Linked DNA regions of Hydrogenophaga sp. SL48. The protein of the gene in region 2 interacts with the protein of the main gene of each other region in a pairwise test. Links are inferred from orthologs where the notes say so. Each region holds a gene or a part of one and is shown on either strand. Other genes may lie near its edges. The genes, in order: dnaE and dnaQ.

Region 1 (4,471 bases), 210 kb from region 2 along the record:
CCCCGCTTGTCGAACACCATCAGTTCCGAAATGCGCAGGTAACCCATGTTGGACTCGTCGAAGTTCTCGTCCATGAAGGCCGGGGCCTGACCCTGAACGAAACGCACCGCTTCCACCCACTGGGCGTAGTCCTTGACGGTCGAGGACAGGCCGATCAACTGCTGGTGGAGCAGGCGGCGCGCACGCTCGCCCTCTCGCGAGGCCCGCTCGGTTTCCAGCTGACTGAATGAGTCGGCGACGATGTGGCGCGCACCGAACATCGCGCCCAGGGACGCGAAGCCGACGATGGCGAGCACGAGCGCCCAAGCCTTGTGTTGGAGTTTCATGGATGTCAGTTTCATCGGCATCCTGGCACCCGCCTTGAACGAGGACCTCGCTCTTTGCGTGACAGGGTTGGCGCATCCCGCCTATTTGGAGCGGCCAACCACCTCATGCGCGCTCAGTCGAACACGATCTCGGCCCGGCGGTCGTGCGCTTGCGCCATCCAGCTCGCCAGGGCAGCGTCGGTGGGGAAAAACAGCGCCCGGTCGTCCAGTTGCAGCTCGCACTGCGCGCTGGGCCGCAGCAGCGACAGCCGCACCGGCAACCCGCGCGCCACCTCGCCCAGCTCGGTGACCTCGCGCCTGGGCGGGAAGGCCTTGACCAGCTCGGCCACGGCGGGCGGGTGCCCGTTGACCGCCACCCGCAGGTACTTGCCAAAGCGACAGCGCGCCGAGGCCAGGTCCCAGATGTGCTGGATCTTCAGGCGCAGGCCGCCCGAGAACCGGTCGGGCTGGGCCACCGCCTGCACCACGATGAGCTCATCGTCCTTCAGCAGGTTGCGGTGCAGGTTGATCAGGTTCTCGTCGGCGCTGACCTCCAGCACCGCCGTGCGGTCGTCGATCTTGAACAGCGCGAGCTTGCCGCGCTGGCCGTTGATGATGCGGAAGTCGGTCACGATGCCGGCGAGGATCACCGGGTCGCGGCTCTCCTTCACATCGCTCAGCGCGGTGCGCGCGAAGCGCCGCACCTCGCGCTGCACCTCGTCGAACAGGTGGCCCGAGAAATAAAACCCGATGGCCGTTTTCTCCAGCGTCAGGCGTTCCTTCACACCCCAGGGCGTGGTGGGCACCAGATCGGGTTCCTGCGTGCTGGAGCCGTGATCGTCACCGCCGAGCATGTCGAACAGACCGCCCTGGTTGGCGTTGGCCTGGGTGGCCGCGGCGTATTCAAACGCCACGTCCACCGAGGCCAGCAGCTCGGCGCGGTTGAGGTGCAGGGCGTCGAAAGCGCCGGCCTTGATCAGCGCCTCCACGGTGCGCTTGTTCATGCGCTGGCGGTCCACGCGCAGGCAGAAATTGAACAGGCTGGTGAACGGGCCTGACTCGCCGCCGTTCGGGCCTTCGCCCCGCCCTTCGCGTGCCGCGACGATGGCCTCGATGGCCTGCTGGCCCGTGCCCTTGACGGCGCCCAAGCCGTAGCGGATGAGCTTGTCGGTCACCGGCTCGAAGCGGTAGCGGCCGCGGTTGACGTCCGGCGGCTCGAACGCGAGCCCCATCTTCTGCGCGTCTTCCCACAACACCTTGAGCTTGTCGGTGTCGTCCATTTCCACCGTCATGTTGGCGCAGAAGAACTCGGCGGTGTAGTGCACCTTGAGCCAGCCGGTGTGGTAGGCCAGCAGCGAATAGGCGGCGGCGTGCGACTTGTTGAAGCCGTAGCCCGCGAACTTCTCCATCAGGTCAAAGACCTCGTCGGCCTTTTCTTCGCTGATGTCGTTCTTGGCCGCGCCGGCGCGGAAGATCGCGCGGTGCTCGGCCATCTCCTCGGCCTTCTTCTTGCCCATGGCCCGGCGCAGCATGTCGGCGCCACCGAGCGAATACCCGCCCAGGATCTGCGCGGTCTGCATCACCTGCTCCTGGTAGACCATGATGCCGTAGGTCTCGGAGAGCATCTCGGCCACCAGCGGGTGCGGGTACTCGATGGGTTCACGCCCGTGCTTGCGCGCCACGAAGCTGGGGATCAGGTCCATCGGGCCGGGTCGGTAGAGGGCGTTGAGCGCGATCAGGTCTTCCAGCCGCGAGGGCTTGGCGTCGCGCAGCATGCCCTGCATGCCGCGGCTTTCAAACTGGAACACGGCCTCGGTCTGCCCCTTGGAGAACAGCGCGTAGACGCGCTGGTCGTCCAGCGGGATATCTTCGAAGCGGAAGTTCTCCTGGCCCTTGTGGCGCTGCATGATGAACTCGCGCGCGATCTCCAGGATGGTCAGCGTGGCCAGGCCCAGAAAGTCGAACTTCACCAGGCCGATGGCCTCCACGTCGTCCTTGTCGAACTGGCTCACGGCCGAATCGCTGCCGGGCTGCATGTAGAGCGGGCAGAAGTCGGTGAGCTTGCCCGGTGCGATCAGCACGCCCCCGGCGTGCATGCCGATGTTGCGGGTCATGCCTTCGAGCTTCTGCGCCAGCTCGATCAGGGTCTTGACGTCTTCTTCCTTCTGGATGCGCTCGGCCAGCACCGGCTCCATCTCGATGGCGTAGTTGTTCTTGTCGCCGTCCACCTTCGGAACCGGCGGGTACTGCAGCGTGACCGACATGCCCGGCTTGTTGGGAATCAGCTTGGAGATGCCGTCGCAGAAGCCGTAGGAAAAATCGAGCACGCGACCCACGTCGCGGATCGCCGCGCGCGCGGCCATGGTGCCGAAGGTGGCGATCTGGCTCACGGCGTCCTTGCCGTAGAGGTCCTTCACATAGTCGATCACGCGGTCGCGGTTGGACTGGCAGAAGTCGATGTCGAAGTCGGGCATCGAGACGCGTTCCGGGTTCAGGAAGCGCTCGAACAGCAGGTTGTACTGCAGCGGGTCGAGGTCGGTGATCAACAGCGCGTAAGCCACCAGCGAGCCGGCTCCGGAGCCCCGGCCCGGACCCACCGGGCAGCCGTTTTCTTTCGCCCACTTGATGAAGTCCGACACGATCAGGAAGTAGCCCGGGAAGCCCATCTTCAGGATGGTGTTGAGCTCGAACTCCAGGCGCTCCACGTAACGCGCGCGCACCGCTTCGCGCTTGGCCTCGTCGGGGAAGAGGTGCTTCAGGCGACCCTCCAGCCCTTCGTGCGACACGTGTCGGAAGTATTCGTCCACCGACATCACCACGCCGTTGACCGGCGGGATCGGGAAGTTGGGCAGCTGCGGCTTGCCCAGCACCAGCGTGATGCTGCAGCGCTTGGCGATCTCCAGCGTGTTGGCCACGGCGCTCGGGATGTCGGCGAACAGCGCTTCCATCTGCGCGGCGCTCTTGAAATACTGCTCGCGCGTGAAGCGGCGCACGCGCCGGTTGTTGCCCAGGATCTCGCCGTCGGAGATGCAGACCCGGGCCTCGTGCGCCTCGTAGTCGTCGGTTTCCAGGAACTGCACCGGGTGGGTGGCCACCACCGGCAGGTGCAGGCGCGCGGCCAGCTGCACCGCCGCGACCACGTGGCGCTCGTCGTCGGGACGGCCCGCGCGCTGCAGCTCGATGTAGAAGCGGTGGGTGAACAGGCTGGCCAGTTGCAGGGCGATGTCGGCGGCGCGCTCGGTGTCGCCCTGGATCAGCGCCTGGCCGACCGGCCCGGCCTGTGCGCCCGAGATCATCAGCAGGCCGGCGTTCAGCTCCTCCAGCCACTCGCGCTGCACCAGCGCGCCGCTGCGCCCGTCGCTGCGCGTCCAGGCGCGGGCCAGCAGCTCGCTCAGGTTGAGGTAACCCTGCTTGTCCTGCACCAGCAGGATCACGCGCGGCGCGGCCGGCTGGTGGCTGCCGGGCATCGCGCCCGGGGTCTGGTCGGCAAAGCCCTGCAGCATCACCTCGGCACCCAGCAGCGGCTTCACGCCCGCGCCGCGCGCGGCCTTGTAGAACTTGACCGCACCGAACAGGTTGTTCAGGTCGGTGATGGCCAGCGCGGGCTGGCCGTCGGCGGCCGCCGCGGCCACCACATCGTCGATGCGGTTGGTGCCGTCGACGACGGAAAACTCGGTGTGCAGGCGAAGGTGGATGAACATCGGTGAATCGGGTGTCGGGGTGGGTCTGCGGGCGGGAGGGGGCGTGCGCCGTCAGCGCGCCTTGTCCGAGCGTTCGGCTTTCCAGGCGCGCACGGCATCGGCCATGGTGGCCGGCTTCTCTTCGGGCAGCACACGGCGGCGCCAGAGGAACTCGCCGACGAACATCAGCGCGATCAGCGGTCCGCCGAGCAGGTTGGCAAACGTGGACCAGACCACGGTGGGCGCCAGCAGGAACAGCAACGTGGACACCAGCGCCATGCCGGCAAAAAAGACGCACCAGGCCAGGGTGACCTTGCGGGTATAGACGGCCTGCGCGGGCGAGAGCACGCCGCCGTGCACGCTGCGGGCCATGCGCGTCACCAGCGACTCCTCCGGGCCCGCCAGGCTGCGTCCGAAAAACACCGAGAGCAGCAGGTAGACACCCAGGTGCTCCAGGTAAAAGAGCAGCGCCACCTGCCCCGTCAG
Region 2 (3,220 bases):
TGTCGAGCACGTTGGCGGCGATGCGCAGCGCGTCGGCGCGGGTGAAGCCGGCATCGATCACCATGGCCTCTTTTTCGCTATAGACCAGGGTCGAGTTGACGTTGAAGCTGTTGCCGGCGGCGTTGTAGACCTTGACGGTCAGCGGCTGTGCGGCCTGGGCACTGGTGAAGGCGATGGCCAGTGAGGCGGCGACGACGGTGGTGCGGATCATGGAAGGCTCCTGTTGGATGGTTGAGGTGGCACTGTTCAGCGCTGGAACGAACTGTAGTTTCAGTATCCGAACAGATAAACCGCATAATCCGGCCATATATGTTTCAAAAACAGAGCAAATCATGGACCGCTTGACCGCCATGCGCGTGTTTGTGGCGGTGGCCGAGAGCGGCAGCTTCAGCGCCACGGCCGACAAACTGGAGATGTCGCGCGCCATGGTCACGCGCCATGTGGGCGCGCTGGAGCAGTGGCTGGGCGCCCGCCTGCTGCAGCGCACCACGCGCAGCGTCACGCTCACCGACGCGGGCGAGACCTGCCTGCGCCGCAGCCAGCAGATGCTGGCGCTGATGGACGACGTGGAACAGGAAACCAGCCGCCAAGACACCGCCTTGCGCGGGCAGTTGCGCGTCACCTGCAGCATCTCGTTCGCCTACGCGCAGATGGCGGCCGCACTGGCCGATTTCCTGAAGCTGCACCCGCAGCTCAAGATCGACCTGAACGCCAGCGAAGGTGCACTCAACCTGGTGGAGGCGCGCATCGACCTGGCCATCCGCATCAGCGCCGAGCCCGACCCTGCCTTGATCGGTCGTGTGCTGGCGCCTTGCGCTTCGGTGCTGGTGGCCTCTCCGGCCTACCTGGCGGAACATGGCACACCCACCACTCCGGCCGATCTGGAAGGCCACCGTTGCCTGAGTTTTGCCAACTTCGGCAAAAGCGTCTGGACGCTCATCCGTGGGAAGGAACAAAGCCGGGTCGGCGTGCGCAGCCAGCTCAGCGCCAACGAGGCCACCGCCTTGTTGCAAGCTGCATTGGCGGGCGGCGGTGTGGCGCTGCAGCCGACCTACCTGGCCAACCCGCACCTGGCCGATGGCACGCTCGTGGCGGTGCTGCCCGACTGGCAACCACCCGACATGGCCATCCACGCGCTCTACCCCTCACGCAAGCACTTGTCGCCCGCGGTGCGCGCCTTGATGGACTTTCTGGTGCAGCGCTTTGCCACCCCGCGCTGGTAGGGGCAATAAAAAACCCCGTAAGTCCTGAAACTTACGGGGTTTTCCGTCTGGTGGGCGGTGCAGGGTTCGAACCTGCGACCCCTGCCGTGTGAAGGCAGTGCTCTACCACTGAGCTAACCGCCCAAATGATCTGTGTTCTTTCGATCCGATCATTCGGAAGCCTCAGATTATAGCCTGTTTTTCTCAGATTTCTGAAGCGCTGTGCAACTCATGCGGTTTCGAGCTGCCGCCAGAGCGTTTTTCCTTTGCAGGCCTTGTCGATGTCCGCCAGCGCGACACCGTGTGCAGCGACCTCCTGCTCATTGGCCCGCAGCACCGGCAACACCACCTGACTGAGGTCCACCTGCACCGACACCTCGCCGGCCACCTCGGTGGTGCCCACGTCCATCAGCAGCGCGTCCTGCCCGCGCGTCATGTTGATGTACACATCGGCCAGCAACTCGGCGTCCAGCAAGGCGCCGTGCAAAGTGCGGCCGGAGTTGTCCACCTCCAGCCGGTCGCACAGGGCATCGAGGCCGTTGCGCTTGCCCGGGAACATCTCCTTGGCCATCACCAGTGTGTCGATCACGCCCGCCACGTGCGCCTTCATGGGCGGGCGCTTCAAACGCTCCAGCTCCTTGTTCAGGAAGCTGATGTCGAACGGCGCGTTGTGGATGATGAGTTCGGCATCTTTGAGGTACGCCAGCACCTCGTCCGCAATCTGGGCGAACTTCGGCTTGTCGCGCAGAAACTCGTTGCTGATGCCGTGGACCTTGAGCGCGTCTTCGTGGCTGTCGCGCTCCGGGTTGACGTAGAAATGCAGGTTGTTGCCGGTGAGCTTGCGGTTGAACAACTCGACGCAGCCGATTTCAATGATGCGGTCGCCGTTTTCAGCCGACAGGCCGGTGGTTTCCGTGTCCAGAACAATTTGTCTCATGGCTTTCTCGCATCAGTGGTGATCCACCGCCGGGCCGCCCCAAGGTGGATCAGCCCCCTCGGGGGGCAGCGACCCGCGAAGCGGCGAAGCGTGGGGGTCAATGATTCTCTTTGGCGTGGTTGATCGAATACTTCGGGATCTCGATCGTCACGTCCTGCTGCGCCAGGATGGCCTGGCACGACAGGCGGGACTGCGGCTCCAGACCCCAGGCGCGGTCGAGCATGTCTTCCTCGTTCTCGTCGAGCTCATTGAGGCTGTTGTAACCCTCGCGCACGATCACGTGGCAGGTGGTGCAGGCGCACACCATGTCGCAGGCGTGCTCGATCGAGATGTCATTGTCCAGCAGGGCTTCGCAGATGGAGGTGCCAGCGGGCGCGCTGACCTGGGTGCCTTGTGGGCAGTATTCGGGGTGGGGCAGTATTTTGATGATGGGCATGGGGTTCTCGGGCCTTGGGCGCGACTCAGACTTCTTCCAGCCGCTTGCCGGCCAGGGCGTGCTGGATGCCCCGGTTCATGCGCATGGCGGCGAACGCTTCGGTGCCTTTGGCCAGGGCCGTGGTCGCTGCCTCGATCACAGCAGCCTCGTCGCCGGTCGCGACCTCGGCGAGTTGGTTCATCAGCACATGGATGGCTTCGCGCTCGGCGGGGTCCAGCAGGTCCCCGTCGGCGGCCAGGGCGCTGCGGGTGGCGGCGATCATGCGGTCGGCATCCACCCGGGCCTCGACCAGCGCGCGGGCGGCCATGTCTTGCTGTGCGGTGGCGAAGCTGTCTTGCAGCATCGACGCGATCTGCTCGTCCGACAAGCCGTAGGACGGCTTGACATCGATCCTGGTTTCCACGCCGCTGCCCTGCTCTTTCGCGCTCACCGACAGCAGGCCATCGGCATCGACCGTGAAGCTCACGCGGATGCGGGCCGCGCCCGCCGCCATCGGCGGGATGCCGCGCAGCGTGAAGCGCGCGAGGCTGCGGCAGTCGGCCACCAGGTCGCGCTCACCCTGCACCACATGCAGCGCCAGCGCGGTCTGGCCGTCCTGGTAGGTGGTGAAATCTTGCGCCAGCGCGGTGGGGATGGGGCTGTTGC

The links.
Region 1: the proteins of dnaQ (region 2) and dnaE interact in binary tests that used the Escherichia coli proteins (3 or more experiments, as listed by UniProt). The link is inferred for Hydrogenophaga sp. SL48 from one-to-one orthologs.

What each region holds. Positions count from the first base shown.
Region 1 is NZ_CP063400.1:1,173,395-1,177,865, reverse strand. What follows is about bases 240-4,402. They hold dnaE (DNA polymerase III subunit alpha), read right to left. Parts: upstream 4,007-4,402; coding sequence 440-4,006; downstream 240-439. Other genes in these bases: IM738_RS05660 (hypothetical protein), read right to left, coding at 4,058-4,402; IM738_RS05670 (ATP-binding protein), read right to left, coding at 240-326. Outside these bases: more of IM738_RS05670, read right to left, coding at 1-239; more of IM738_RS05660, read right to left, coding at 4,403-4,471. UniProt on the Escherichia coli protein: DNA polymerase III is a complex, multichain enzyme responsible for most of the replicative synthesis in bacteria. This DNA polymerase also exhibits 3' to 5' exonuclease activity. The alpha chain is the DNA polymerase catalytic subunit.
Region 2 is NZ_CP063400.1:1,378,934-1,382,153, reverse strand. The notes cover bases 286-3,197. They hold dnaQ (DNA polymerase III subunit epsilon), read right to left. Parts: upstream 2,140-3,197; coding sequence 1,432-2,139; downstream 286-1,431. Other genes in these bases: hscA (Fe-S protein assembly chaperone HscA), read right to left, coding at 2,601-3,197; fdx (ISC system 2Fe-2S type ferredoxin), read right to left, coding at 2,237-2,575; IM738_RS06615 (LysR family transcriptional regulator), read left to right, coding at 333-1,223. Also shown: IM738_RS06620 (MBL fold metallo-hydrolase), read right to left, coding at 1-211; more of hscA, read right to left, coding at 3,198-3,220. UniProt on the Escherichia coli protein: DNA polymerase III is a complex, multichain enzyme responsible for most of the replicative synthesis in bacteria. The epsilon subunit contain the editing function and is a proofreading 3'-5' exonuclease.